4 regions of the Streptomyces phaeolivaceus genome follow, and region 1 is predicted to be linked to each of the others. Evidence: riboswitches for the same ligand, from Rfam matches in the RefSeq annotation. Region 1 holds a riboswitch; each other region holds the start of a gene.
The links. Region 1 has a riboswitch for cyclic di-AMP ahead of F9278_RS22355 (M23 family metallopeptidase). Riboswitches for the same ligand answer to the same signal wherever they lie in the genome.
Positions count from the first base shown of each region.

Region 2: another riboswitch for cyclic di-AMP. It lies ahead of F9278_RS31165 (C40 family peptidase); the one in region 1 lies ahead of F9278_RS22355 (M23 family metallopeptidase).
Region 3: another riboswitch for cyclic di-AMP. It lies ahead of F9278_RS05770 (C40 family peptidase); the one in region 1 lies ahead of F9278_RS22355 (M23 family metallopeptidase).
Region 4: another riboswitch for cyclic di-AMP. It lies ahead of F9278_RS18960 (transglycosylase family protein); the one in region 1 lies ahead of F9278_RS22355 (M23 family metallopeptidase).

Region 1 covers NZ_CP045096.1:4,757,756-4,765,259, reverse strand. The annotation lists gene F9278_RS22365 (GTP cyclohydrolase II) at 284-934, shown strand; gene F9278_RS22360 (PP2C family protein-serine/threonine phosphatase) at 1,157-2,287, shown strand; cyclic di-AMP (ydaO/yuaA leader) riboswitch at 2,597-2,758, shown strand; gene F9278_RS22355 (M23 family metallopeptidase) at 2,769-3,836, shown strand; gene F9278_RS22350 (aldo/keto reductase) at 4,076-5,020, shown strand; gene F9278_RS22340 (PrsW family intramembrane metalloprotease) at 5,479-6,858, opposite strand; gene trmB (tRNA (guanosine(46)-N7)-methyltransferase TrmB) at 7,038-7,504, opposite strand, start outside.
Region 2 covers NZ_CP045096.1:6,708,989-6,716,492, forward strand. The annotation lists gene F9278_RS31160 (NACHT domain-containing protein) at 1-906, shown strand, start outside; gene F9278_RS31165 (C40 family peptidase) at 926-2,125, opposite strand; cyclic di-AMP (ydaO/yuaA leader) riboswitch at 2,135-2,307, opposite strand; gene pcrA (DNA helicase PcrA) at 2,559-5,084, shown strand; gene F9278_RS31175 (M23 family metallopeptidase) at 5,177-6,775, opposite strand; gene F9278_RS31180 (lipase family alpha/beta hydrolase) at 7,168-7,504, opposite strand, start outside.
Region 3 covers NZ_CP045096.1:1,206,494-1,213,997, reverse strand. The annotation lists gene F9278_RS05800 (adenosylmethionine--8-amino-7-oxononanoate transaminase) at 1-950, opposite strand, end outside; gene bioB (biotin synthase BioB) at 943-2,154, opposite strand; gene F9278_RS05790 (8-amino-7-oxononanoate synthase) at 2,368-3,498, shown strand; gene F9278_RS05785 (DUF397 domain-containing protein) at 3,556-3,780, opposite strand; gene F9278_RS05780 (helix-turn-helix domain-containing protein) at 3,790-4,650, opposite strand; gene F9278_RS05775 (ATP-binding protein) at 4,897-5,355, shown strand; gene F9278_RS05770 (C40 family peptidase) at 5,423-5,896, opposite strand; cyclic di-AMP (ydaO/yuaA leader) riboswitch at 5,900-6,070, opposite strand; gene F9278_RS05765 (hypothetical protein) at 6,443-6,760, opposite strand; gene F9278_RS05760 (ATP-dependent Clp protease proteolytic subunit) at 6,768-7,409, opposite strand.
Region 4 covers NZ_CP045096.1:4,052,915-4,060,418, reverse strand. The annotation lists gene F9278_RS18980 (nucleoside triphosphate pyrophosphohydrolase) at 1-331, shown strand, start outside; gene F9278_RS18975 (hypothetical protein) at 333-878, shown strand; gene F9278_RS18970 (cytochrome P450 family protein) at 875-2,290, shown strand; gene F9278_RS18965 (LysM peptidoglycan-binding domain-containing protein) at 2,417-3,496, shown strand; cyclic di-AMP (ydaO/yuaA leader) riboswitch at 3,679-3,859, shown strand; gene F9278_RS18960 (transglycosylase family protein) at 3,864-4,583, shown strand; gene eno (phosphopyruvate hydratase) at 4,997-6,283, shown strand; gene F9278_RS18950 (FtsB family cell division protein) at 6,414-6,911, shown strand; gene F9278_RS18945 (DUF501 domain-containing protein) at 6,968-7,504, shown strand, end outside.

The DNA of each region.
Region 1 (7,504 bases):
GGTAACCCCGGTAACCCCGGTAACCCCGGTAACCCCGGTAACCCAGGTAACCCAGGTAACCCAGGTAACCCAGGTAACCCAGGCCAGTCGGGCCAGTCGGGCCAGTCGGGCCGCTAGGCCGACCCGGCCGCGGGGGCACCGCGAAAAACCCTCCCGCTGTTGCGGGAATGTGAGGCCGCCCCAATCCGGTTGCTTGAAATTTGAAGCACGGGTTAGAGTCGCTGCGAGCGCTGTGCTTCAAAACTGAAGCACAGCGACGCCCGCACCAGGACCGGAGAACCGCATGCCCGACTTTCCCGCTGCCACCCCGCGTGCCCGCGTCCGGGTACCGCTGCGTTTCCAGGACGGCTACGGCGTCGACGCCGAACTGGTCACCTTCCACGGCCTCGTCGACGAGCAGGAGCACCTGGCGATCGTCCTCGGTGACCCCGACCCGGGCACGGCCCCGCTGGTCCGGCTGCACTCCGAGTGCCTGACCGGCGATGTCTTCGGCTCGGCCCGCTGCGACTGCGGCCCGCAGCTGCGCGAGGCGGTGGAGCGGATAGCCGACCGCGGCGGTGTCCTCCTCTACCTCCGCCAGGAGGGCCGGGGCATCGGCCTCTACAACAAGCTCGACGCGTACGCCCTCCAGGACCAGGGCCTCGACACCTACGAGGCGAACGCGGCGCTCGGCCTGCCGGAGGACGCCCGCGACTACACGGCGGCGGCCCAGATGCTCGGTGCCCTCGGCATCGACGAACTGGACCTGCTCTCCAACAACCCCGACAAGGCGCGGCAACTCCGCGACCTGGGCGTCGGCGTCCGCCACCGCGTCCCCACGGGTGTCTTCACCACCGCGCACAACGTCCGCTACCTCCGCGCGAAGGTCCTCCAGACGCAGCACACCCTGCCGTTGCCGGAACTGACGGGCCTCACGGGCCTGACAGCCGGCTGACAAACCCCACCCGCGCCCCCGCCAGGGCCTGTCTCACAATTCCCGCCTGCCTCGCGACGCCATGCACGCTCCCCCACTCTCGGCTTCGCTCGACCGGGAGGTACCCCCACGACGCCGCGACGCCGCCCTCCGGGCGACGACGGGAATTGTCAGACAGGCCCTAGCTAGCCCACTCGGCCCCGCCGAGTAGCCCGGTTCCCGGCCGCCGGAAACCCTGTATCCGTGGGGCAGCGAGAGGGCGCGGAGGGCGTGAGGGAGCCGGGCGGGTGGCGGTTCTCGTACGCCCGTGCGCTCGTCCGCGTCGTCCCCGCACTGCTGATCGCCATCGGCCTCTTCTACGACCACTTCACCCCGAGCGAGTTCACGGCGGTCCCCTTCTTCACCGCCGCGCCCCTGGTGGCGGCCCCGCTCTTCTCGCTGCACGGCACGGTGATCACCGGCGTCGTCTCGGTCGCCGGCATCACCGCCGTACGGATCGTCTACGACGACGCGGGCCATGTGGACGCGATCACCGAGATCGCCACGGTGGCCACCGTCGCCGTACTGGCCGTACTGATCAACCGTCTCGTCCGCCGCAGCGACGCCCGGCTCGCGACCGCCCGGGAGATCGCCGAGGCGGCGCAGCGGGCCGTACTGCCGGTGCCGCAGGAGCGGATCGGCGGGCTGGAGATCGCCGCGCGGTACGAGGCGGCGCAGGCCGGGGCGTCGATCGGGGGCGATCTGTACGCGGTGCAGGACTCGCCCCACGGCGTACGGCTGGTCGTCGGCGATGTGCGCGGCAAGGGGCTGGGGGCGGTGTCGGCGGTGGCGGTGCTGATCGGCGCGTTCCGGGAGGCGGCCGAACAGGAGTCGACGCTCGAGGCGGTGGCCCAGCGGCTGGAACGGGCACTGGCCCGCGAGAGCACCCGGCGGGAGGCCGCGCGCCGGGACGCGGCGGTGAAGTACGAGGGGTTCGTGACGGCCGTACTGGCGGAGTTCCCGCACGGCGCCGGCCGCGCCCGGATCGTCAACCGGGGCCATCCGTCCCCCCTGCTGCTGTACGCCGACGGCACCCTGCGCACCCTGGACGCCCCGCGGCCCGCGCTCCCGCTGGGCATGCAGGACCTGGCCACCTGGCCCGACCGCGCGGAGGAGACCGACTTCCCGCCCGGCGCCACGCTGCTCTTCCACACCGACGGCCTCTCCGAGGCGAGGGACGCGCGAGGTGTCTTCTACGACCCGGCCGCCCGCCTGTCCGGCCGCGCCTTCTCCACCCCGGACGCCCTGCTGACGACCCTGGCGGAGGAGGTGCGCCGGCACACGGGCGGCCGTACGACGGACGACATGGCCCTCTTGGTGGTCCACCGCCCCTGACACACACGTCCCTCCGCACACCCGCCCCCGCACACACGTCTCTCACGTCTCTCACATCTCGCGCCTCCCATCTGTTCGATGTCACCGAGCGTGCCCGTCCGACCGTCCTGCGTATAACAACTGACGTACCGTCAGGACAACTGTTACTCGTGAGTCAATGCCAACTCGCCCGTTTTCGGCCCCTCATGACCCGTAAAGTCCAGCGCGAAAGCCGGAACGATCATTCGGAACAGCTTGGAATGGAGCACTCGTGTCTATTAACGTTCGATAACGCAGCGCGGTCGTCCCAGCCGTCACAAGAGACGGCTCCGTGCTCACGCGCCGAATCCCGCAAGGGAACCGGGGAACCACCACCCTGGGGTGAATCGCACGGAAACCGCCGTGGCAGTACGCACGTCCGGTTTACGCGCGTAGGAGACCTTCCTGCTCCGAACCCGTCAGCTAACCCGGTAGGCGAGGAGGAAGGAAGGAGTACGCCCACGTGGCGTCGAACCGGTCCGCGACCGAAGCCCCGTTCGTGCCGACCCAACGCGAAGGCGAGAGCCAGACGTTCGGTTACGGCAGCTACAGCAGCGACAACGAGGGCCCCTGGCAGGAGTGGAATCCCAGCGAGGACACCCTGCGTCCCGTTCGCGGCCGGCACCGTGTCGCCAAGCCGCGCGGCGTACTCGCCCGTGGCGGACTGGCCCGCAGCTCCACGGTTCTCGGCGTCGGTGTCATAGCCGCCGTCAGCGGAGCCGGTATGGCGAGCGCGCAGTCCGGCAAGGCCCCGGTCTCCATCTCGATGCCCGACATGCCGAACGTCGGCTCGGTCTTCGAGGACGAGCCCGAGGCCGAGACGCCGGAGCCCGAGGCCTCCACCTCCCCGCTCAGCAACGCCGGTCTGATCGCCACCGACACCGCCCAGGGCACGGCGGACGCCGGTGAGGCGCTGCGCGCCCGGATCATCGCGCAGGCCGAGTCCCAGCAGGACGCGTTCGACAAGGCCGCCGCCGAGGCCGCCCAGACCGCCGCCGCGGACAAGGCCGCCGAGCAGGCCGCCAAGGAGAAGAAGGAAGCCGAGGCCAAGGAGGCCGCCGCCGAGAAGAAGGCGGCCGAGGAGGCGGAGAAGAAGAAGGAAGCTGAACGCATCGCGGCCCTCGCGGGCCAGTTCACGCTTCCCACCTCCTCCTACACCCTCACCTCCACCTTCGGCCAGGCGGGCCCGTACTGGTCCTCCGGCTACCACACCGGCCTGGACTTCGCGGCCCCCACCGGCACCCTGATCAAGGCCGTCGGCAGCGGCACGATCACGCAGGCCGGCTACGAGGGCTCGTACGGCTACAAGACCGTCCTCACCCTCGATGACGGCACCGAGATCTGGTACGCCCACCAGTCCTCCATCGGCGTTAGCGTCGGCCAGAAGGTCACCACCGGCGACGTCATCGGCCGCGTGGGCGCCACCGGCAACGTCACCGGCGCCCATCTCCACATGGAGGTCCACCCCGGCGGCTCGGCCAGCGGCATCGACCCGGCGGCCTGGCTCCGCAGCAAGGGCGTCACCCCGTAGGACCACCCCCGCTCCCCGGAGCACAACAACAACGACGCCGCGCGGGCCACGGGCCTACGCGGCGTTCGCCATGCCGGGGCGAGACGGGACGGTAAGAGGACGAGGCACCCCTCCCCCTCCCCCTCCCCCTCCCCCTCTCCCCCTCTCTCCCCCCCTCTCTCCCCTTCTCTCTCCTCCCTTCACGTGCTGTTCATGGTGGGGCGGAATGCGAGGGTCCGGGCCGGGGGTTGACGCCCTACATGACTTCTCTTCGCAAGCTGGGCACGTCCGACATCGAGGTCTTCCCGCTCTCCCTCGGGGGCAACGTCTTCGGCTGGACGGCGGACGAGGCACAGTCCTTCGCCGTCCTCGACGCCTACAAGGCGGCCGGGGGCAACTTCGTCGACACGGCCGACGCCTACTCGGCGTGGGTGGAGGGCAACGAGGGCGGTGAGTCCGAGCGGATCATCGGCAAGTGGGTCAAGGCTCGCGGCAACCGCGCCGACGTGGTCATCGCGACCAAGGTGAGCCAGCACCCCGAGTACCCGGGCCTGACGGCGGCCAACATCAAGGCCGCGGCCGACGCCTCCCTCGCCCGCCTCGGCACGGACTACATCGACCTCTACTACACCCACTTCGACCAGCCCGAGGTGCCCGTCGAGGAGATCATCACCGCCCTCGACGAGCTGGTGAAGGCCGGCAAGGTCCGCGCGATAGCCGCGTCCAACATCACCCCCGAGCGCCTGAAGGCCTCCCTGGACTTCTCGGCCGCCGAGGGCCTGGCCCGCTATGTCGCCCTCCAGCCCCACTACAACCTGGTCTCCCGCGACACCTACGAGGGCGCCCTCCAGACCGTCGCCGCCGACGCGGGCCTCTCCGCCGTCCCGTACTTCGGCCTGGCCAAGGGCTTCCTCACGGGCAAGTACCGCCCCGGCACGACCGTCGACAGCCCCCGGGCGGCGGGCGCGGGTGCCTACCTCGAAACGCCGACCGGTACGCGGGTCCTCGCCGCGCTCGACGAGATCGCCGAGGCCCGGGGTGCCGCCCACGCGACCGTGGCGCTGGCCTGGCTCGCCGCCCAGCCGACCGTCGCCGCCCCCATCGCCTCCGCCCGCACCCTCGACCAACTCCCGGCCCTCCTGGCCGTCCCCGACCTCACCCTGACCCCCGAGGAACTGACCCACCTGACCAAGGCATCGGCGTAACTCCGACCCAACTCCGCGTACGTCCGCCTACGACAGCGTACGTCCGCCTATGGCCGCGTACGTCCGCCTACGACAGCGTACGTCCGCCTACGACAGCGTACGTCCGCCTACGACAGCGTACGTCCGCCTACGGCCGTCGGGATCCGCCTCTCGTTGCACATGGCACCCGGCGGCCGGTGCCGGGCCGAGCCGGGTCGCGCGACCCGGCGCTCACGGGGCACCGCCTGCGCCCACCCGTGCCGCCCCAGCGGCACGATTGCCCGCGGCTATAGCCGCGGGCACCCCGTACGGCGGGTCAGGGGCGTACGGCGAGAAGGGGGCGTGTCGGGGGGTGTCCGCCCGCAGCGGTTGGCGCGTCAACTCGTCCCACTTCTCAGCCAACCGATTCCGCGCCGTTCCGAGGACGGACACCCCCCGGCGCGCCCCCGACCCACCCACGCCCCCACGCCCCCACGCCCCTAGGACCGATACGGGTTGTACACGGCATAAGCCGACACCCCGTAGCCCACAGGCTGCGGATACCCCGACCCATACCCGCCGTACCCGTACCCACCGCCGTACCCGTACCCACCGCCGTACCCGTACCCACCGCCGTACCCATACCCGGACCACCCCCCGGCCCCCACCTCCCGCCCCGCAAACCCCATGGCCGACCGAGCCACCTCCCGCCTCCGCCACAGCTCGAACAACAACTCCCGCTCCCGCAGAGCGAAGTCACCCCCGGCCCACCCCCGCCGCCCCCGCCGCCGCAGAAACGCCAACCGCGTCGCGTACACCTCGTACTCGGCGATCGACCGCGCCCCCGCCTTCCCGAAGTGATGCGCCGCATACTCCCGCGCCACCCGCCGAGCCCGCATCGACCCCAGCACGAACGGCTCGGCCGGCGTCAGCCACCCCGCCGCCGCATACGCCGGCAACTCCTCCCGCACGGTCCGCAACTCCCGCTGCCGAGCCCAGATCACCAACCACGTCAGCAACCCGAACGCCGGCACCATGAACGCCGCGTACACCGCGAAGAACCCGTACTCCCCGAACGTCGCCGACCCGTTCCACACCGCGTGCATCCCCATGGCGAGCACCAGCCCCACCACCGGCACGAGCACCCGCCGCCCCCGCTGCCACTCCGCGGAGAACGCCGCGATCCCGAACCCGATCCCGGTCAGCACGGTGAACAGGGGATGCGCGAACGGCGACATGATCACCCGCACGAAGAACGTGGCGGCGGTGACCGACGCCAGCCCGCTCCCCCCACTGAGCTGATCCGTCCCGAACGCGGTGCCCAGGTACAAAATATTCTCGGTGAACGCGAACCCGGTCGCGGTGAACCCCGCGATCACCACCCCGTCCACGATCCCGGTGAAGTCCCGCCTGCGGAACAGGAAGACGAGTAAGACGGCCGCGGCCTTGGCGGTCTCCTCCACCACGGGCGCTATGACGGTGGCGCCGAGCGTGTCGGCATGCGTGGGATCGGCGGTTGCCGTGGCTATCCACCGCGTGGCGAAACTGTTCGCCACGATGGCTATCAGCGCCGCCGCGCACGCCCCCCAGGCGAACGCGAACACCAGGTTCTTCCAGGGTCCCGGCTCCACCCGGTCCAGCCACCGGAACGCGGCCATCAGCAACGGCACGGGCAGCACCGCGAGCCCCAGCCCGACAAGGAACCCCTCCGTGCCGGTCTGTTCCCGGACGAGCGCGAGGATGACGAGCCCGGAGAGCCCGAGCAGCCCTATCAGCGCCGTGTATCTGACGCTCTTCCGCTGCCACCAGCGCGTGGGCCTGAACACATACCCACCGGCCGGGCCGCTGGGGTGCGTCGGGTAGGGGGGACTGGTGGCCATTACATCGACCCTAACGAGGAAGGGACGCCGCCCGCGACGGCGCGTGGTACGCCCAGCCGGACCGCACCTGTCGGCACCGCACCTGTCGGCACCGCACCTGTCGGCACCGCACTTGTAGGCACCGCACCTGTCGGCACCTGTCGGAACCGCACTGCCGGCACCCTGCGGCACCCGTCGGCTCAGCCGCAGCCGGACTCGGGCTGCTGTACGCGGCGGAAGAGCAGATCGTTCACCACATGACCCTTGTCCAGTCCCTGTCCCTCGAAACGGGTCAGCGGCCGGAACCCGGGACGTGGCGCGAACCCGCCGTCGGCCCGGGTGTTCTCGAACTCGGGGTGCGCGGTCAGCACTTCGAGCATCTGCTCGGCGTACGGCTCCCAGTCCGTCGCGCAGTGCACGATCGCCCCCGCCCGGAGCCGTGACGCGACGAGCGTGAGGAACTCCTCCTGGATCAGCCGCCGCTTGTGGTGCCGCTTCTTCGGCCAGGGGTCGGGGAAGTAGACCCGCAGCCCGGACAGCGAGTCGGGCGTGAGCATCTCCCGCAGCAGGATGATGGCGTCCCCATTGGCCACCCGCACATTGGACAGCCCGTCCAGGTCCGCGAGGTTCAGCAGGTTCCCCTGGCCCGGCGTGTGCACATCCACGG
Region 2 (7,504 bases), 2.0 Mb from region 1:
ACCTATCCCGAACTGGTCGCACGGTTCCGGGCGTTGCTCGATCTCGTCGCGCTGGAACGGCGCCCGCTCGGCGGCCGGGTCGTGATCGGGATCGACGAACTGGACAAACTCGGCAGCGCCGAGGAGGCCGAGCGGTTCCTGAACGACCTCAAGGTCGTCTTCGGTATTCAGGGATGCCATTTCCTGGTCGCCGTCTCCGAGGACGCGCTCACCGCGTTCGGGCGGCATGTGCTCGACGTGCGGACCGCGTTCGACAGTGCCTTCGACAAGGTCGTGGCCGTGCCGCCGCTCGACCTGGCACAGGCCCGCAGCCTGCTGGAACTGCGCGGTGTCTGGTTGCCCGAGCCCTACCTGTGGCTGTGCCAGGTGCTCTCCGGCGGGCTGCCGCGCGATCTGCTGCGTGCCGTGATGAGCCTCGCCGGTGCCAAGGCCCTGCGTGATGTCGGTGAACTCGCGCCTCTGGCCAGGGAACTGATCACCGAGGACGCGTACGCCGTACTGTCCGCGCAGTCCCGCTACGCGGCGACCCTGGCCGGTGACCACGCGCCTGCGGCCGCGCGCTGGATCGGCGAGGTCTCACAGGCGCCCGTGGACGCCGTCGAATGGGAACAACTGATCTATACGATGCCCGCGATTCCCTCGGACGAGTACGAGACCCGCCGGGCCGCGGACCAGGTCCGGTCCTATCTCGCCCTGGGCGCGACCCTTCTGCGCACCTTCACCGACAGCGACGCCTCCGATCTCGCGCAGCGCCTCGACTGGCTGCGGTCCGCCGGTCCCGGGCCCCTGGGCCGGCTCACCACCGCCCGCGCCAAGCTCGCCGCGGAACCCGACGCGGCGTGGGCGGCGGTGAACCGCTATCGGCGCGAGATACCCCGCATGCTGGAGCTGCCCGGACGGACCTGACCGGGCTGTCGCCCTGCCGTCACGCCGGTCGCACCACGCTGTGGATCGAGGACTCGCCGTCGTAGAAGACCGACTCCTCGCGGACGTATGTGCCCGGCTTGGGGGCGTGGATCATCATGCCGTTGCCGATGTAGAGGCCGACGTGGCCGATGTTGTCGTAGAAGAAGATCAGGTCGCCGGGCCTGGCGTTCGACAGGGAGACGGTGGTGCCCGTGTTGACCTGGTCGTAGGTGGTGCGGGGGAGGTCGACGCCGGCGGCCTTCCAGGCGGCCTGGGTGAGGCCGGAGCAGTCGTAGGAGCCGGGGCCGGTGGCGCCCCAGACGTACGGCTTGCCGATCTGTGCGCGGGCGCGGGCGAGGGCCTTGGCGGCCTTCGAGGCGTAGGTGGAGTCCTCGGCCGGGGCGGCGGTCTCGGTGGATGTCTCCGTGCCGGCGGAGGCCTCCTCCTGGACCGTTCCCTGGGTTCCCTGAGTCTCCTGGCTCCCCTGGGTGTTCTGGGTCGGCTGGGCTGTCGCCGTCTGCTGCCGGGTGAGTTCCTCCGCCTTGCGGTCGGCCTCCTCCTGCTCGCGCTTCTCGATCGCGGCGAGCCGGGCCTTCTCCTCGGCGGTGAGGCTGGAGAGCAGTTCACGGGCCTCGGCCAGCTTCGCCTGGACCTTGGCCTTGCTGGTCTTGAGGGCGTTCTGTGACTCGGTGAGCTGTTCGAGGCTGTCGCTCGCCTCCTGGCGCTGCTCCGTCGCCTCGGCCTGCTCGGTGACGTACGAGTCGACGGCGTCCTTCTGACGGTCCGTCAACCGGTCCATCAGCTGGTTCTGGTCGAAGTAGTCCTGCGGGTTGTCCGCCAGGAGCAGCGAGGCCTGGTCGGGGGCGGCCGCGCCGTTGCGGTACTGGGCCGCGGCGAACGAACCCAGCTCCTCCCGCGCCTCGTTGAGCTTCTCCGTGCGCTTGGCGACGGTTTCGAGGAGGGTGTCGACCTGCTTCTTCTGCTTGGTCGTCTTCTCCTTGGCCGCGTTGTAGTTCTCGGTCGCCGACCCGGCCTGGCGGTAGAGGTCGTCGACCTTCTTCTCGACTTCCTCCAGGCTCGGCCTGTCGTCGGTCGACGGCGCGGCCGTGGCCGTCTGCGAGAGCAGGGCCACGGAGGTGAGGGCGGCGGTGGCGAGAGCGGGGGTGCGGATGCCCGCGCGCGTCCGGCCGGCCGGACGCGGCTTGCGGTGCGGCGCCATGGTTCGGCGTCTCCTTCCGTTGTCCGCCTACCGAGTTAGCTGTCGGGTTCGGGCGCAAGCTTCGGAAGGTTTGCCCTACGACCCTTGCCGCGTGCGGCGGTCGGGTCGATTCACCCCAGAGGTCGGTGGGTCCCCGGCTCCGGCGCCGACGGAAGGCGTACCGGACTCGGCGGAGGCCGTGCGGCCCGGCGACGTTCGCCGGTTGGGTCGTACGGTCCTAGGGAAAAAGCTAGCCAACTCGTGTGGCCCGTGTGAAGGTTGATGTTCGATATGCCTGATACGTTTTCGTGACCTTAGCCTCTTCGGCGCGACAGACGGTAGGATCGATCGCTCACCGTCGCGCGGCGGTCGCGGTGCGTGGCGAGTGTGTACGGTTGTGAACTTCCCGGGGCGGCCTCCCGCTGTCAGTGGGGGCGCCTAGACTCGGAGAGCGATGAGCAGCCTCTTTGACGACAGCTTTCTGGCGGACCTCCAGGCCCCCCGCGGCCACGCGGAGGAACCCCCGCCGCCGCCCGAGGACGATCACGTACCGGAGCCGCTTCCGGACGATCTGTTCGGCGGGAAGTTCGACGCGCCACCGGACCGGGACGCGTACTACCGCGACGGCGCCCCCCGCCCCGCGATCGACGCGGCGGCGCTCCTGGACGGGCTGAACGAGAACCAGCGCGCGGCCGTGGTGCATGCCGGGTCCCCCCTGCTCATCGTCGCCGGCGCCGGCTCGGGCAAGACCCGGGTGCTCACCCATCGCATCGCCCATCTGCTGGGCGAGCGGCGGGTCCATCCCGGCCAGATCCTCGCGATCACCTTCACCAACAAGGCCGCCGGTGAGATGAAGGAGCGCGTCGAGCAGCTCGTCGGCCCGCGCGCCAACGCCATGTGGGTCATGACCTTCCACAGCGCGTGCGTACGGATCCTGCGCCGGGAGAGCAAGAAGCTCGGCTTCACCTCCTCCTTCTCCATCTACGACGCCGCCGACAGCAAGCGGCTGATGGCGCTCGTCTGCCGTGATCTGGACCTCGACCCGAAGCGCTTCCCGCCCAAGTCCTTCAGCGCCAAGATCTCGAACCTGAAGAACGAGCTGATCGACGAGGAGGACTTCGCCGCCCAGGCCTCCGACGGCTTCGAGAAGACCCTCGCCCAGGCCTACGCGATGTACCAGTCCCGCCTCCGCGAGGCGAACGCGCTGGACTTCGACGACCTGATCATGACGACGGTCAATCTGCTGCGCGCCTTCCCGGACGTCGCCGAGCACTACCGCCGCCGCTTCCGGCATGTCCTCGTCGACGAGTACCAGGACACCAACCATGCCCAGTACGCCCTGGTCAGAGTGCTGGTCGGCACCTCCGAGCACCCGGTCGACGTCCCGCCCAACGAGTGGGACGTACCGCCCGCCGAGCTGTGCGTCGTGGGTGACGCCGACCAGTCGATCTACGCCTTCCGCGGTGCGACCATCCGCAACATCCTCCAGTTCGAGGAGGACTACCCGGACGCGACGACGATCCTGCTGGAGCAGAACTACCGCTCCACGCAGACGATTCTGAGCGCGGCCAACGCGGTCATCGAGCGCAACGAGTCCCGCCGCCCCAAGAACCTGTGGACCAACGCGGGCGCGGGCGCCCAGATCACCGGCTATGTCGCCGACACCGAGCACGACGAGGCCCAGTTCGTCGCCGACGAGATAGACCGACTGACGGACGCGGGCGACGCGAAGGCCGGAGACGTCGCCGTCTTCTACCGGACCAACGCCCAGTCCCGTGTCTTCGAAGAGATCTTCATCCGCGTCGGCCTGCCCTACAAGGTCGTCGGCGGCGTCCGCTTCTACGAGCGCAAGGAGGTCCGGGACGTCCTCGCCTACCTGCGCGTTCTCGCCAACCCGGAGGACTCCGTCCCGCTGCGCCGCATCCTCAACGTGCCCAAGCGCGGCATCGGGGACCGCGCCGAGGCGATGATCGACGCCCTCTCGCAGCGCGAGAAGATCAGCTTCCCGCAGGCCCTGAAGCGCGTCGACGAGGCGTACGGCATGGCGTCCCGCTCGACCAACGCCGTCAAGCGGTTCAACACGCTGATGGAGGACCTGCGGACCGTCGTCGACTCCGGCGCAGGACCGGCGACCATCCTGGAGGCGGTCCTCGAACGCACCGGCTATCTCGCCGAGTTGCAGGCCTCCACCGACCCCCAGGACGAGACCCGTATCGAGAACCTCCAGGAACTCGCCGCCGTCGCCCTGGAGTTCGAGCAGGAGTCCGGGGCCGCGGCAGGCGAGGGAGAGGGCGAGGGCGAGGGCGAGGCCGTCGCGACGCCCGCCGGGCTCTCCGCCTTCCTGGAGCGGGTCGCCCTCGTCGCCGACTCCGACCAGATCCCCGACGAGGAGGAGGACGGCTCGGGCGTCATCACGCTCATGACCCTCCACACCGCCAAGGGCCTGGAGTTCCCGGTCGTCTTCCTCACCGGCATGGAGGACGGCGTCTTCCCGCACATGCGTGCCCTCGGCCAGACCAAGGAGCTGGAGGAGGAGCGCCGGCTCGCGTACGTCGGCATCACCCGCGCACGGGAACGGCTCTACCTCACCCGGTCCTCGCTACGCAGCGCCTGGGGCCAGCCCTCGTACAACCCGCCGTCCCGCTTCCTGGAGGAGATCCCGGCGACGCATCTGGAGTGGAAGCGCACGGGTGCCTCCGCGCCGGTCTCCTCGGGGCCGGCCGCCGGGGTCGTGTCCTCGCTGTCCTCGTCCCGCTCCCGTTCCTCGGCCTCCGGCGCGTCCGGCTTCGCGACCCGCCGAGGCAACGAGAAGCCGGTGGTCTCGCTCGCGGTGGGCGACCGCGTCACCCATGACCAGTTCGGCCTCGGCACGGTCGTCGGTGTCGGGGGCGCGGGCGCCAACGCGGAGGCCACGATCGACTTCGGTGACGCCAAGCCGAAGCGGCTGCTGCTGAGGTACGCGCCGGTGGAGAAGCTGTAGCCGACGGTCGTCCGGTGAGGCGACATGACTCGGGCCCCTGCTGAGCAGGGGCCCGGTCTTCGTCTTCCTTTGTCGTCCTGTGTCCGTCGCGCTTACGTCGGATCCAACCCGTGGCTGCGCAGCCACGGCAGGGGGTCGATCGCGGAGCCGCCCGCCGGGTGGACCTCGAAGTGCAGGTGCGGGCCGGTGGAGTTGCCCGAGTTGCCGGAGTAGGCGATGGTGTCGCCGGCCTTGACGGTCGTACCGGAGGCGACCTTGTACGTGGAGAGGTGGCAGTACCAGGTCTCGGTGCCGTCCTTGGCCGTCACGATGACCATGTTGCCGTAGGCGGCGTTCCACTGGGTGCGCACGGTGCCGTCGGTCGCGGCCATCACCGCGGTGCCGTACGAGACGGGGAAGTCGATACCGGTGTGCAGGGACATCCAGTTGACGCCGGACTGCCCGTAGTACGCGCTGAGTCCGTGCTTGGCGACCGGCAGCGCGAACTTCGGCCGCAGTCGCTCCTTGCGGGCCGCCTCGGCCGCCGCCTTCTTCTGCTCCAACTCCTGCTGGGCCTTGAGGTCGATGCGCTCCTGCGTCCGGCTGGCCCGGTCGGCGAAGTCGTCGGCCTCGGCGGAGAGGCTCTCCAGCTGGGTGTCGAGCTGGTTGTTGGCGGTGGACGGCTTCACGGCGGTGGCGTCCGACTTGATGGACGCCGTCGTCTCCGTGTCGTCCGACGTCGCGCCGACCGAGGCCGCCGCGATCCCCGCGACCCCCATGACACAGGCCGACGGAACGGCCACGGTCAGCAGGGCGGAACGTTTGGCCGGAGCCTTCCGGCGCGACCGCGAGGCCGCGCGGGTGGCCGCCCGGCCGGGGCTCGCGCTCCTGGTGGCGGCCGGGGTGACCTCCTCCTCGCCGTCGAGGAGCACGGTGTCGCGGTCCGCGTCGTCGCTCTCGAACTCGCCGTCCGCGGAGAGGTGTTCGTCCTGGTCGTACGGGGCGATCTGCTCGAACGTGGCGGTCGCCTGCTGGTGGAAGTCGGCGGCCTCGGCCGAGAGGTCCACGGCCGACAGGTCCACCATCACGGTCTGCGGGTGCTCGTGCGCGTCGTACGCCTCGGCGGCGGCGCCGTGCTCGTCACCCACGGGGGTGCCGTCGCTGTTCCACTGCGTGGCGTCGAACGCGCCGGTGTCGAAGTGCTGGGTGCCGACCCACTGCTGGGTCTGGTCGGACTGCCCCAACCGGGCCGACTCGTCGGACTGTTCGGCCTGCAGCCAGCCGCTCGCGTCCCACTGTCCGCTCGCGTCGGGGCTCGTCGACTGCGTCGGGACCTGGGCCAGATGCTCGTAACCGGCCGACCAGGACGTCGAGTCGTAGCTGCCCGTGTCGTACGCGGCCTGGTGCTGCGCGGCGTACGGGTCGTAGTTCAGCGTCTGGTGGCTGCCCGTGGCCCACTGGGAGGCGTCGTAGGTGCCGGTGCCGGTGTCATTGCCCGGCAGGTCACCGAAGAGGGGATCGACGGCGAAGGTCCCGGTGGTGGTCGCGTGGGCGTCGGCGCCGGAGTCGAAACCTGTGGCGGGGTAGTCGCCGTACGTGGTGAAGTCACCGTAGGCGGCTTCCTGGTGGCCGTACGACGCGTAGTGCGCCGGGTCGGCTTCGGAAGCCGGAGCCGGGGGTGTTGCGGTCCCCGACGGGTGACGATCGTTCACCAACTTCTCTTTCGCCTCGACGACAGGGGCTGGCAGAGCAGTGCGGTGACTGTACCCGGCGGTATGCGGGCGCGACAATCTTCAACGGGTTTCACGCGCGCAGGAAACGGGCATTCGAGCGTCTTTCGGCGGTCTGTGGGCACGACTTTGGCCTTGCGTTCGAAGCCTGTTCGAAAACGGCTCGCTGTGTGAGGGGTGTGGGACGCCCGTGCCACCGGGGGCGAGACGTTTCGCCGGGTGGCGGCGCGTCGCGCGGGGGCGCGTTGATGCCGTCGGGTGGGGTGTCGCGCGTCGGGTGTGTGATGGGGGCGTGTGGGCGTGCGCCGCGTTTACCGCCGTACGTCCCGTTTCGGCGTCCTGTGGCGCACGTCACCGCTCTTGGGGGCTTGGGCTCAGGCCACGGTCAGGCCGCCGGGGCGGGCGGTGACGCGGGCGCCCGTCCGTGAGGCGTCCAGGGCCTCCCGTATTCCGGTGGCGACGGCGGGGTGCACGGGCAGGGCCAGGTGGCCGATGCCGGTGACCCGGATGTTCTGTGCCATCAGGTCCGGATGGTCGACGCAGGCCGTCTCCAGCGGAGCCATCACCTGGTCGAAGTCGCTCCAGAACGCCACGAAGTGCGTACGACAGCCCGGCGCCGGCTCCCGCAGCTCCTCCAGCAGCTCCGACCCCGGCCGCATCTGGCGGACGATCGGGTGCGCGTCGGCCAGCGGCACGGCCCGGGTGCCGCCG
Region 3 (7,504 bases), 3.6 Mb from region 1:
CCCATGAAGGTGGGGCCGTGGGCGAGCACCGGCACCTCGCCCCGGGAGATCCCGTCGGCCACCCGGGCGGTGCACAGGGCCGCCGCCATGGTCAGATAACCGCCGGTCAGCGCCTTGCCGACGCACATCACATCCGGTGTCACCGCCGCGTGGTCCGCCGCGAACAGCGCGCCCGTGCGCCCGAACCCGGTCGCGATCTCGTCGAACACCAGCAGCACGTCGTGCGCGTCGCACGCCTCGCGGAGCACCCGCAGATACGTGGGGGAGTGGAACCGCATCCCGCCCGCGCCCTGCACCACCGGCTCCACGATCACGGCGGCCAGTTCGTCGGCGTGCTGTTCGATCGCCGCGCGCAGCGACTCCGCGTACGACTCCTCGTACGCGGCCGGCGGCGGGTCCGTGAACACCTGCCGGGGCAGGACGCCCTGCCACAGCTCGTGCATCCCGCCCTCCGGGTCGCACACCGACATCGGCTGCCAGGTGTCCCCGTGATAGCCGCCGCGCCAGGTCAGCAGGCGCCGCTTGCCGGGGCGGCCGAGCGAACGCCAGTACTGGAGGCACATCTTGACCGCGACCTCGACCGAGACCGACCCGGAGTCGGCGAGGAAGACATGCTCCAGACCCTCGGGCGACATGTCGACAAGGTGCTTCGCGAGCCGTACGGCGGGCTCATGGGTGAGCCCGCCGAACATGACATGGCTCATCCGGCCGAGCTGCTCGCGCGCCGCCTCGTTCAGGACGGGGTGGTTGTAGCCGTGGATCGCCGACCACCACGAGGACATGCCGTCGACCAGCTCGCCCGAGCCGTCCGCGAGCTTCAGCCGGACCCCGCTCGCCGACTCCACGACGAGCGGTTCCCGCCGGCCCGGCATGGGCCCGTACGGATGCCACACATGCCGCCGGTCCAGCTCGACCAGCTCGGCCACGCTCCGGTCGGGCAGCTCAGGCATTGGGCGCGAGATCGGTTCCGGTGCCCCGACGGCGTACGGCGACCAGGTCCGTACGCGCCTCGCCCGCCGGGGTCCTGACGGCCGGCGCCTCGGCGGCGGAACCGCACACCCCGCCCCCCGCGTGCGACCCGCAACCGGCGCCCGCGCCCTCGTCCGCGTGCGACCCGCAGCCGCCCCCGGCGGAAACGGCCGCGACGTGCGCCCGGTGCTCCGGCAGTGTCACCTGGTCGGTGCCCTCCACCTCGAACCCGGCGTCCGCGATCATCTCCAGGTCGGCCTTGCCGGCCTGGCCCTCGCTGGTGAGGTAGTCGCCGAGGAAGATCGAGTTGGCCAGGTGCAGGGCGAGCGGCTGCATCGTCCGGAGATGGACCTCGCGACCGCCCGCGATCCGCACCTCGCTGTCCGGGCAGACGAACCGCACCATCGCCAGGATCCGCAGACAGCGCTGCGGGGTGAGGTTCCACTCCTTGGCGAGCGGGGTGCCCTCGAAGGGGATCAGGAAGTTCACCGGCACCGAGTCCGGGTCCAGTTCGCGCAGCGAGAAGACCACGTCGACCAGGTCCTCGTCGCTCTCGCCCATGCCCGCGATCAGCCCGGAGCACGCCGACAGTCCGGCGGCGTGCGCCTTCCGCACGGTGTCCACCCGGTCGGCGTAGGTGTGGGTGGTCGTGATCTCGCCGTAGGTCGCCTCGGACGTGTTCAGGTTGTGGTTGTACGCGTCCGCGCCCGCCTCACGCAGTCGTTCCGCCTGACCGTCGGAGAGCAGACCGAGACAGGCGCACACCTCGACGCCCTCGTTCTGATCCTTGATCGCCTTGATGGTGTCGGAGACCCGGGCCACGTCCCGGTCGGTCGGACCGCGTCCGGACGCCACCAGACAGACCCGCTTGGCGCCCCCGGCGAGCCCGGCCGCGGCGGCCTTGGAGGCCTCGTCGGGCTTGAGCCAGCTGTACTTGAGGATGCCGGCGGTGGAGCCGAGCCGCTGGGAGCAGTAGGAGCAGTCCTCGGGGCAGAGACCGGACTTGAGGTTGACCAGATAGTTCAGTTTCACCCGGCGCCCGTACCAGTGGCGGCGCACCTTCCCGGCCGCGGCCACCACGTCCAACAGCTCGTCGTCGGAGGTACCGAGAACGGCGAGCGCCTCGGCACGGCTCGGCGGCTCGCGCCGGAGCCCCTTGTCCACCAGCGTGTTCAGCAGGTCCATGAGAGCCGATCCTGTCCTACGGGACCGCTTCCGGCCAAGGAGAGTTCGGACAACAGAGTGGGATCGGCGTGTGGGTATCACCACATCGTGAGCGGTCGGCGGGGCCGTTAGTGTCTGTGCACTGCCTACAAAAGCACCGGCGGCACCGTGCACCACGGCGCCGGCCCCGCGGCCTGCCCGCGGCACACCGCCCGCCCACACCCCGGAGGACCCATGGCGTTCGGCTGGATCGACGAGCAGGCGTCGGCGCGCCGCCGCGCCGGGCTCGTACGGACCCTGCGGCCCCGCCCCGCCGACTCGCCGCTCCTGGACCTCGCGAGCAACGACTACCTCGGTCTCGCCCGGCACCCCGAGATCACCGAGGGCGCCGCGGAGGCCGCGCGGCGGTGGGGCGGCGGTGCCACCGGCTCCCGGCTCGTCACCGGCACCACCGAGCTGCACGGCGAGCTGGAGCGGGAACTCGCCGACTTCTGCGGCTTCGAGGCCGCCCTCGTCTTCTCCTCCGGCTACGCCGCCAACCTCGCCGCCGTCACCGCGCTCGCCCCGCACGGCTCCCTGATCGTCTCGGACGCGGGCAACCACGCCTCGCTCATCGACGGCTGCCGGCTGGCCCGGGGCACCACCCAGGTCGTCGCCCACGCCGACCCGGAGTCGGTCCGCAAGGCACTGGGCACGGGCGGCGGGGTGCCCGCCGTCGCCGTCTCCGACACCGTCTTCTCCGTGGACGGGGACGCCGCCCCGCTGGCCGCCCTCGCCGCCGTCTGCCGGGAGTACGGCGCCGGGCTGATCGTGGACGACGCCCACGGACTCGGCGTCCTGGGCGACGGGGGCCGGGGCGCGCCGTACGCGGCGGGGCTCGCGGGCGACCCCGACGTGGTCGTGACGGTCACGCTGTCGAAGTCGCTGGGCAGCCAGGGCGGTGCCGTCCTCGGCCCGGCCCACGTCATCGACCATCTGGTCAACGCGGCCCGGACGTTCATCTTCGACACCGGCCTCGCCCCGGCCGCGACCGGCGCGGCGCTCGCCGCGCTGCGGCTGCTGCGCCGGGAGCCGCAACGGGCCGCGCGGGCCCGTGCGGTGGCGCGGGAGCTGCACACACGGCTGACGGCGTCGGGCCATGAAGCGGTGCGGCCCGACGCCGCCGTGGTGTCCGTACGCGCGCCGTCGCCGGATCAGGCGGTCCGATGGGCGGCCAACTGCCGGGCGGCGGGTCTCGCCGTCGGCTGTTTCCGCCCACCGTCCGTGCCCGACGGCGTCTCACGGCTGCGGTTGACCGCCCGCGCGGATCTCACACAGGGGCAGATCGATCGAGCCGTGGGGATCATCGGCGATACGCGACCGTGAGTCGGCGTCCCGGCCGAGCGTCGCCACGAGCGGAAGCGCACACGCTGTCGGTGGTGGTCACCGCAGCGTGGTGATGAATCCCTCCCAGGCGTCGGGGTCGAACAGCAGGGCGGGCCCCGCCGTGTTCTTGGAGTCGCGTACGGCCACCAGACCGGCCCAGCGGCCGGGCCCGGGACGGGCCGTCTCCACGCAGTTGTTCATTCCGGTGCTGCGACTGCTGCGCAGCCATCGCACTCCGCGCAGTTCGGTACTGGTGGTTACGTTCCGAGGCAGTGCGGACATGGTGCCTCCTTACGCGCCGGTGGCTAGTCCGGCGATGTAATCCAACGAGTCCTCGGGCGAAAGGGCGTGGATCTGAAGGGCGTTGAAGGCCTCGACATACGCCTTGAGGTCTTCTTTCCGTTCGAGGTAGAGGCTACTCGTCAAGTGGTCGAGAACAACCACGTCCAGATCAGATGTGCTCCGAAACGAGAAAATTACGAAAGGGCCGGTGACGCCGATATGCGCCCCGGCAGTGAACGGGAGCACCTGCAGTCGCACTTGGGGAAGCCGCGCCGCCTCGACCAGATGGACCAGCTGCCGCGTCATGATCTCCGGGCCACCCACCTCACGTCGGAGAACGCCCTCGTCGAGCACCGCGCTCAGCCTCATCGGCGGGCTCCCGCGCAGAACCTCCTGCCGCGCGAGCCGCACCTCCACGAGCGCGTCGATTTTGTCGTCTTCCAGCCCCTCCACCGCGGCCCGGGTCACCGCCCGCGCGTACTCGGGGATCTGCAGCAGCCCCGGCACCACCGAGGTCTCCAGCGTCCGCATCCCCCCGGCCTGCGACTCCAGACTGATGAAGTCCCGGTACGTCGGCGGCAGTACGCCCCGGTACGCGTGCCACCAGTTGTGCCGCCCGCCGCCGTCCTCGGAGCCCGCCAACGCCAGGAGCAGCTCCCGTAATTCGGTGTCGTCCACCCCGTACGCGTCCAGCAGCTTGCGTACGTCCGCGGGCTTCACCCCGCTGGCGCCCGTCTCGATCCGGCTCACCTTGGACTGGTGCCAGCCCACGCGGTCGGCCGCCTCGATACTGGTGAGCGCGGAACGGGTGCGCAGCACACGCAACTCGGCACCGAGCTTGCGGCGGCGTACCGCCGGACCGTACTGCATGGGATTCTCCTTCCGCCCGGCGCGCGAAGTCGGGGTGACGACAGAGGATGGACGAAGACCCCACCCGAATACGGTCGGCCGTCGGATAGTTCACCGCTTCGAGCGACAGATATATGCATATCTTGGTGGATCGCACCCGAGACAGCCCAGGTAGTGGCAGTCTGGCGCGAAGCACCAGTCCGGGACCGTAGTCGAACCATCCGCTCCCTGTCGGACACCGGTCCCGTGGGAAAGGGACGCCTCGCCATGGCAGATCACCTGGAAGCATCCGTCACTCTGCCGAGCGATCCCGCCTCGGTGTCCGCCGCCCGGAACTACGTCGCCGGCGTGCTCGCCGAATGGGGCCTGCCGGGCGACACCGACATCGCGGAGACCGTGCGCCTGATCGTGTCCGAACTCGCCACCAACGCCGTCCAGCACACCCTGGGCCAGTCGCCCACCTTCACCGTGGACCTCGCCCTCGACCGGGACGAGCACCTGCGCATCGGCGTCACCGACAGCCATCCACGCTTCCCGAAACGACTGCCGGCCGCCGTCCAACAGGACAACGGCCGGGGCATGGTCATCATCCGCTGGCTGACCGCCGAATGCGGCGGCAGGCTGAGCGTCAGACCCACTCGGGAGGGCGGCAAGACGGTGGCGATCGAACTTCCGTGGACGGTCCCCGTGCAACCGGTCACGGCGGGCGGTCCGCAGGAGACATGAGGACCGCGATCGGCGCGCACCAGAGGCGTCGGGGGCGGCGGAGCGCTCCGCCGCCCCCGACGGTGGGTCAGCGGACCCGGCCGTACCAGACGTTCTTCGTCCAGAGCTTCTGCAGCCGGACGACGTCACCCGTCTTCGGCGAGTGCCAGATCTTTCCCTTCCCCGCGTAGATACCGACGTGATAGACGCTCGAACCGGAGTGGAGGAAGACGAGGTCTCCGAGCTTGCGGTTGCTCGCGGAGATGTGCTTCGTCTTGTTGTACTGCTGCTGAGCAGTACGGGGCAGCTTCTTGCCCGCCTTCTTGAACGAGTAGAGCGTCAGCCCTGAGCAGTCGAACCTGCCCGGACCCGTGGCGCCGTACTTGTAAGGGGAGCCCTTCTTGGAAGCCGCGACCTTGAGTGCCTTCGACGCCACTGTGGCGGCCTCGGCGCCGGATGCGGCGCCCGGGACCACGATGCTGCCGCTCACTGCGGCGATGGTGAGAGCCGAGGCCGTGCCGGCCCGGGTCAACAGCGACGGGACACGATTCAGCGCAGTCATGCGCAACCCTTCGTCAGCCGCCTGTGAAGGATGACCTGTCGGATTCGGGCTGGCGAAGTTGCCCGGCCGCTGACGCGGCTTCACCCCAAGGGCTGCTCGGCCCGGTCATGGGTTGACCGTTCCGGCGACCCGTCGTGCTTGGGTCCTCCACTCCTGCCGATGCACTCCTGTCGACCGGTCATCCGGGTAGCGGCAGGACTCGGCGTCCACCCGGATCGCCCCGCCGCTGCGGCGGGGGCTTGTCGTCAGGAAGGGATCTTGGCGCACGGACGTCCGAAAATCCCAACGGAACCATGGATTTGTGGTCTTACTCACCACTCCCCCGTTCGGGTGGACAGGGGGATTTCGGCGGGTGTGTCCAAGTGGCCGAGGAGGTCCGCACCAGCACCGGAATGGCGTGCTCCGGCCATGTACCAGGCGTGTTGCGCAACTTGACAGGTCCTTGCGACGTATGGGCCGATGGGTCGATCGCGGTAGGCCGTCCGAAGGGCGTGAAACCCGGACCGGACGCCCCGTCAGTAGTACGGCGCGCGGGCCTGGATCGGTTCAGGTCGGTGAGTCCTCCGGTTCCGGGGGCAGGGCCACCCGGCCGGCCCGCCGTTCGCCGTCGAGGACCCGCAGGGCCCGCGCGAGCGTCGGGGCGTGCACCTCGTTCTCCCCGCGCCTGTGCATCAGTTCGAGCGCCTCGCGCAGGGCGATCGCCTTCGCGACGAGCGCCTGCGCCGCACGCAACCCGCGGTAGGTGTCGCCCGGACGGGCCGGATTGATCCGGCCGAGCAGATCGACCACGTCCAGGTAACGGTCGATCAGCTCCGCCTCGGCGCGGGTGAGCGCGGGCAGCGGCGGCAGTTCGGGTGGCAGCATCCGCGCCTCACCTCGCGCCGGGGAGCGTGGGCGAGCCCTTGCGGCTCCGGATCACCCGGTCGGCCAACCCGTACGCCACCGCCGCCTCGGCGTCGAGGAACAGGTCCCGCTCGATGTCGGCGGCGATCCGCTCCGGGCCGCGCCCCGTGTGCCGGACGAGCATCTCCTCCAGCATCCGGCGGTTGCGCGTCAACTCCGCCGCCTGGATGACCAGATCACTCGTCTGCCCCTCGATCCGGTCGGTCGTCCCCGGCTGGTGGATCAGCACCCGCGCCCCCGGCAGCATGAACCGCTTGCCGGGCGTGCCCGCCGCCAGCAGCACCGCGGCGGCCGAACCCGCCTGCCCCAGACAGACGGTCTCCACATCGCAGGTGACGAACCGGATCGTGTCGTAGAGCGCCGTCATCGCGCTGAACGAGCCGCCCGGCGAATTGATGTACAGCGAGATGTCGCGGTCCGGCGCCTGGTACTCGAGATGCATGAACTGCGCCATCACGTCGTTCGCCGACGTGTCGTCGATCGGTGTCCCGAGGAACACGATCCGTTCCTCCAGCAGCTTCGAGTACGGGTCCATCGTCCGGTGACCCGCACCGGTGCGCTCGGTGAACTCGGGCAGCACATGTCGGGCCGACGGTCGGTTCGCGGGCATGGGGACGCCTCCTCTGGAACGGCTTCTGTACAGAATGTACAGGACGTACGAGGGGCTGGGGAGGGGCCCGGCGAGAGACGGCGCCCCGCGAACGG
Region 4 (7,504 bases), 700 kb from region 1:
GCACGTCTTCGGCGACGCCACGGCCACGACCCCGGAGGAGGTCAAGGCGCACTGGCTCCGCACCAAGGCCGTGGAGAAGCGCCGCGAGTCGGTGACGGACGGCATCCCCCTGGGCCAGCCCGCCCTGGCCCTCGCCACCAAACTCTCCTCCCGAGCCCGCACCGCCGGCCTCACCGTCCCCCCACCCCCCGGCGACGACATCGGCTACGAACTCCTCACCCTCGCCGCCCAGGCCGAATCCAAGGGCCTCGACCCAGAAACAGCCCTCCGAGCAGCCGCCCGCACCTACCGCGACGCGATCCGGGCGGCGGAGGGGCTGGGCACGCGCTGACATGTATCGGAGCCACGGGACTCCTGACCTGGTGTGGGACGAGGTGAAGGAGAAGTTCGACCCCGACTCGATGGGCGCACTGCCGGACCTCCATGTCCCGGACACCACGGCGGACGACTGGCAGGCTCTCCTCGACCTCGTCGTGGAGAGTGGCTGGCAGCACGAGTACAGCGAAGGAGGCACGACTCTCGCGGTGCCGAGCGCCGCCCACGTCCTGGCCCGACCGCACGACGCCGAATGCCCCCAGCTGAGGGTCCGGCCGACGCAGGACATGTTGGCGATCTTCCGCTTCCACGCGGACGAGGAGATCGACTTCGACATGGACCTGCGGGAGATCCAGGGTCAGGACCGACTCGACGCGTTCTGCGGGTTCCTCCGATCCATCGGCCGCCACCTCGGCAAGCCGGTCCTGATGTGTCCGGAGGGCGTGGACGACAGTCCGGTCCTGGGCTTCGATCCCACGCTCGGCCGGGTCGTGGTCCTCCCCGACCGGGCGGTGGGGAGCGGGGGAGGGGCGCCGGGGCAGGCGGATACCGTCGGTGGGTGACCAAGCAGACCGCATCCTCCTCCACCGGCACGTCGCCCGGCGTCCCCGCGGGCGTCCCCGCGGGCACCTCCGGGGGTGCCCCCGGCGGGACCGGCGGGCCCGAGCTCTTCACCTGGGAGTTCGCGACCGATCCGTATCCGGCGTACGCCTGGCTCCGTGAGCACGCGCCCGTGCACCGGACGCGGCTGCCCAGTGGGGTGGAGGCGTGGCTGGTCACCCGGTACGGGGACGCGAAGCAGGCGCTCGCCGACGGGCGGCTGTCCAAGAATCCGGCGCATCACGACGAGCCCGCGCACGCCAAGGGGAAGACCGGTATCCCCGGTGAGCGCAAGGCCGAGTTGATGACGCATCTGCTGAACATCGATCCGCCGGACCACACCCGGCTCCGCCGGCTCGTCTCCAAGGCGTTCACTCCCCGCCGGGTCGCCGAGTTCGCCTCCCGCGTCCAGGAGTTGACCGATCAGCTCATCGACCGGTTCGCGGAGAAGGGCGAGGCCGACCTCATCCACGAGTTCGCGTTCCCCCTCCCCATCTACGCGATCTGCGACATGCTCGGCGTCCCCCGCGAGGACCAGGACGACTTCCGGGACTGGGCGGGCATGATGATCCGGCACGGCGGCGGGCCGAGGGGCGGTGTCGCCCGGTCGGTCAAGAAGATGCGCGGCTATCTCGCCGACCTCATCCACCGCAAGCGGGAAGCGCTCACCGAGCACCCCGCCCCCGGCGAGGACCTCATCTCCGCGCTCATCCGCGCCTCCGACCACGGTGAGCACCTCACCGAGAACGAGGCCGCGGCGATGGCGTTCATCCTGCTGTTCGCCGGGTTCGAGACCACCGTCAACCTCATCGGCAACGGCACCTACGCCCTCCTCACCCACCCCGAGCAACGCGCCCGCCTCCAGGCCTCCCTGGCCGCCGGGGAGACCGAACTCCTCGAAACCGGCGTCGAGGAACTCCTCCGCTACGACGGCCCCGTGGAACTCGCCACCTGGCGCTTCGCCACCCAGCCCCTCACCATCGGCGGCCAGGACATCGCCCCCGGCGACCCCGTCCTCGTCGTCCTCGCCGCGGCCGACCGCGACCCGGCCCGTTTCGACGACCCCGACACCCTCGACCTCTCCCGCCGTGACAACCAGCACCTCGGCTACGGCCACGGCATCCACTACTGCCTCGGCGCCCCCCTCGCCCGCCTCGAAGGCCAGACCGCGCTGGCGACGCTCCTCACCCGTCTCCCCGACCTTCGACTCGCGGTGGATTCCGCCGATCTGAGATGGCGAGGAGGGCTCATCATGCGGGGATTGCGTACGCTTCCGGTCGAATTCACCCCGCGGAAGCGGTCCGTGAGCGGACCCGGGCAGCCCGTAGCACTACCTCATTCCGCGGCGGGAAGTGACACTCCCTCAAGTCTGTGATCTTCACGTGATCTACGCTGCATTAACTTGTGACAACTGATCGACTGCGGCTACGTTCACACGTCAGTGCGAAGGGGTCACCACATCCTTCACACCGGTCACTGCTGTCGTGTGAAAGGCAACCGCATGCTCTCCGGGAACGGTCGTCACCGTCGCCCCCGCCAGGCTCCGGCCCTCCTCGTCGCCGCCGGAGTGACCGGCTCGGTCATCGCGATCCCGCTCCTCGGCGCCACCGGCGCGAGCGCGGCCGACGGAACCACCTGGGACCAGGTGGCGGACTGCGAGAGCGGCGGTTCGTGGAGCGCGGACACCGGGAACGGGCGCTACGGCGGCCTCCAGTTGACCCAGGAGAACTGGAACGACTACGGCGGCCTCGACTACGCGACGACCGCCGACCAGGCCAGCCGTTCGCAGCAGATCGCGGTAGCCGAGAAGGTCCTCGCCGACCAGGGCGTCGGCGTCTGGTCCACCTGCGGACTGCTCCACAACCTCGGCGGCGACTCCGGTTCCGCCGACGTGGACACGGGCGTCACGGACGACTCGACGAATTCACGCGATTCATCCAGTTCGTCTGATTCCTCCGGTTCATCCAAATCATCCGGTTCGGCCGATGGGGGCGACTCAAGCGGATCGAGCGGCTCAAGCGGCTCGGGCAACTCGAACGATTCGGCGAAGTCGGGTGATTCGGATGATTCCGCCGAACCCGGTACGTCGAGCGACTCGCCCTCCGAGGACTTCGACGGTTCCGCGAAGGCCGAGACCGGCACCGGCTCGGACGGCTCCACGGACTCCGAGAGCACCGAATCGGACAAGTCGCCACAGTCCGACAGCTCTTCGGTCGCCGAGGGCGGCGAGGACGGCGAGGACGGCGAAGGCGGCACCGGCCGTCACCGCGGCGCCAGCGCCGACGAGAGCGCCGGCGCCGAGGCCGGTGCCGGCGAGGGCGCGGCCGACGACTCCCGCGCCACCGACTCCGCGCCCTCCGGCCGTCACGCCTCCCGTGGCGGCGACACGGCGCGCGAGGGCGCGGACGGCGCGTACACCGTCCAGGTCGGCGACAGCCTGACGGGCATCGTGAACTCGCTCGGCCTGGACGGCGGGTGGCGCGGGCTGTACGCGGAGAACCGGGACACGGTCGGAACTGACCCGGACCTTATCCTTCCCGGTCAGACCCTCGAAGTCGGTGCCGAAACGGGCGAAAAGTAGCGGCAGTTCGGGTCATGGTTCGCCCTTGAATGCCCGTTTTGATCTATGTGGGAGATGAATCACAGACCCCCTGATCGTCTTTGAAATCCGGCGAATCACATGCCTACGGTCGTGACCGCTCGCCACAGCGGGCCCCTGCGGTCGGTACGCCGAATCCTGCCAACGGCCGCAAGGAACAGTCGTCGCGTCAAGCGCCGTAGGCAGGAGCGGGGGACCCAAGGTAAGTGCCGCGCCCAGCGATTCACGCTGGACCGGCTCGGGGTGAAGCCGCGTGACGTGAGCCGAGAGGTGAGCGTGCGCGGCCGGGCAACTCAACCGGCCCGAACCCGACAGCTCACCTCGCAGGCGTCGGTGAGGGGATCACTCCATGCTGTTTTCCAGCAAGGGCAAGCACCGTCGCCCGTCCAAGGCCGCTCGCGCCATCGCCGTCGCCGGTGTCACCGGCGCCGCCGCCATCGCCGCCCCGCTGATGGTCGCCGGCAGCGCCTCCGCCGCCACCGCCTCCGAGTGGGACACCGTCGCCCAGTGCGAGTCCGGCGGCAACTGGTCCATCAACACCGGCAACGGCTACTACGGCGGCCTGCAGTTCTCCGCCTCCACGTGGGCCGCCTACGGCGGTACGCAGTACGCCTCCACCGCCGACCAGGCGAGCAAGGCCCAGCAGATCGCGATAGCCGAGAAGGTCCTCGCGGGCCAGGGCAAGGGTGCCTGGCCGGTCTGCGGCACCGGCCTGTCCAGCGCCTCGTACGACGGCGCCGCCGCCTCCAGCGGCAACTCGGACTCCGGCTCCTCCGCGCAGCAGAACACCCAGCAGAACACCCAGCAGAACTCGCGGGAGAGCACCAAGAAGAGCACCGAGGACACTCGCGCCTCCCGCTCCTCCGAGCGCGCCACCGTCGAGACCCCGACCGGCAAGAAGGTCAAGAAGGGCGACGGCGAGTACAAGGTCGTCAAGGGCGACACCCTCAGCGCCATCGCCGAGAAGAAGAACGTCAAGGGTGGCTGGGAGAAGCTCTTCGAGCTGAACAAGGACATCATCGACGACGCCGACTTCATCTACCCGGGCCAGCAGCTCCACCTGAGCTGACCCGTCGTGGCCCGTGAGGGGGGGGCCGGCAGGGCCGAAAAATCTGGCCGCTCCCCAGCTGAACCACAGCCCGCTCACATCCGTGTCCTCCATAGTGAAGACCTCGTGAGGGCCGTCCCCCCGTCCCCACGGGCTCCCCGCCCCGGTGCGCATTCCCCCGTACGCACCGGGGCGGGGCTTTTTCCTGCCCGCCTCCCGGGCCTCTCCCTCTCCCTCTCCCTCTCCCTCTTTCTGCCCTCTCCCTCTTTCTGTTCACTTTCTCGCCCACCCCCCTTTGTTCCGAGCTGAAACAATAGGTACCGTCTGTCTGTCCACGGGACGGTCGGTCGGCTGCCGACGGCCCGGGGGCGGTTAGGCTCTAGTCGCAAGGCCCAAGCGGCCCCGCACAACCAGCGTCACATCCCATGAAGGAGATGCTCGTGCCGTCCATCGACGTCGTCGTAGCCCGGGAAATCCTCGACTCGCGAGGCAACCCCACCGTCGAGGTCGAGGTCGGCCTCGACGACGGCAGCACGGGTCGTGCCGCCGTTCCGTCCGGCGCCTCCACCGGCGCCTTCGAGGCCATCGAGCTGCGCGACGGTGACCCCAACCGCTACCTCGGCAAGGGTGTCGAGAAGGCCGTCCTCGCCGTCATCGAGCAGATCGGCCCGGAGCTGGTCGGCTACGACGCCACCGAGCAGCGCCTCATCGACCAGGCCATGTTCGACCTGGACGCCACCGACAACAAGGGCTCCCTCGGCGCCAACGCCATCCTCGGCGTCTCCCTCGCCGTCGCCCACGCCGCCTCCGAGGCGTCCGACCTGCCGCTGTTCCGCTACCTCGGTGGCCCGAACGCGCACCTGCTGCCCGTCCCGATGATGAACATCCTCAACGGCGGATCCCACGCGGACTCCAACGTCGACATCCAGGAGTTCATGATCGCCCCGATCGGCGCGGAGTCCTTCTCCGAGGCCCTGCGCTGGGGCGCCGAGGTCTACCACACCCTCAAGAAGGTGCTGAAGACCAAGGGCCTGTCCACCGGCCTCGGCGACGAGGGCGGCTTCGCCCCGAACCTGGAGTCCAACCGCGCCGCGCTCGACCTCATCATCGAGGCCATCAAGCAGGCCGGTTACGTCCCCGGTGAGCAGATCGCGCTCGCGCTCGACGTCGCCGCGTCCGAGTTCTACAAGGACGGCAAGTACGAGTTCGAGGGCAAGTCCCGCTCGGCCGCCGAGATGACGGAGTACTACGAGGAGCTGGTCTCCGCGTACCCGCTCGTCTCCATCGAGGACCCGCTGTACGAGGACGACTGGGCCGGCTGGAACGTCATCACCCAGAAGCTGGGCGACAAGGTCCAGATCGTCGGCGACGACCTCTTCGTCACCAACCCCGAGCGCCTCGCCCGCGGCATCGAGGAGGGCTCGGCCAACGCCCTGCTCGTCAAGGTCAACCAGATCGGCTCGCTGACCGAGACCCTGGACGCCGTCGAGATGGCCCAGCGCAACGGCTTCAAGTGCATGATGTCCCACCGCTCCGGCGAGACCGAGGACGTCACCATCGCCGACCTCGCCGTCGCCGTGAACTGCGGCCAGATCAAGACCGGCGCCCCGGCCCGCTCGGACCGCGTCGCCAAGTACAACCAGCTGCTGCGCATCGAGGAGATCCTCGACGACGCCGCGGTCTACGCCGGCCGCTCCGCCTTCCCCCGCTTCAAGGGCTGACACCGGCAGAACGGCAAGTAGGAAGCGTCGTACGTACGTCCCCGTACTCGGTCCCGTACCGTGTGCGGGGACGTTGCAATGCGCGCGCGTATGACTTTCGCCGGACGCACAGGAGAAGGGGAAGCGGGACATGGCCGTGAAGGACCGGGACCGGGACCGTTTCTCCACCGCGACCCGGCTGAAGGTGCTCGGTGAGCAGACGGCCGCCCGGGTCTACCGCTCCCAGACCAAGCGCCAGGCCCGCCGCTCCCGGCTGACCGGCCGGGCCGCGCTGCTCGCCCTCGTCCTCTGCTCGATGATCGTGGCGCTCGCCTATCCCATAAGGCAGTACGTCTCCCAGCGCGCCGAGATCGCCGACACGCAGCGGCAGCGGCAGGAGGCGCGCGAGCGGGTCGAGGAGTTGCGCGACCTCAAGGCGCGCTGGAAGGACGACGCGTACGCCGAGCAGCGCATCCGGGAGCGGCTGCACTATGTGATGCCGGGCGAGACCGGCTACACCATGATCGACCCGGACGCGGCGAAGCAGTCCCGTACGACACAGGGGGCGGCCGACCGTCCCTGGTACACCAATGTCTGGGACGGGGTCGACAAGGCCGACGCCGCCGACAGCCGAACGGGCACCCCGTGATCGTCGCCCCGTGACCGTGAACCGATGAGCCACACCGAGGACTTGAGTAGCAGGTTATGCAGACCCCTCCGCCGCCCACCCCGCGCACCGAGCCGACCGACGCCGATGTCGAGGCCTTCCAGCAGCAGTTGGGCCGTCCGCCGCGCGGGCTGCGCGCGATCGCGCACCGCTGTCCCTGCGGTCAGCCGGACGTCGTCGAGACGGCGCCGCGCCTGCCGGACGGTACGCCCTTTCCCACGACGTACTACCTGACGTGCCCGCGCGCGGCCTCCGCGATCGGCACGCTGGAGGCGAACGGCGTGATGAAGGAGATGACGGAACGCCTGGCGACCGACCCCGAACTGGCCGCCGCCTACCGGGCCGCGCACGAGGACTACCTCGCCCGCCGCGACGAGATCGAGGTCCTGGAGGGCTTCCCGAGCGCGGGCGGCATGCCGGACCGGGTGAAGTGCCTGCACGTCCTCGTCGGGCACTCGCTGGCCGCCGGGCCGGGCGTCAACCCGCTGGGCGACGAGGCGATCGAGATGCTGCCGGAGTGGTGGGCGAAGGGCCCCTGCGTGGTGCCGGCGTCGTCGCCCGAGAAGACCGGGCAG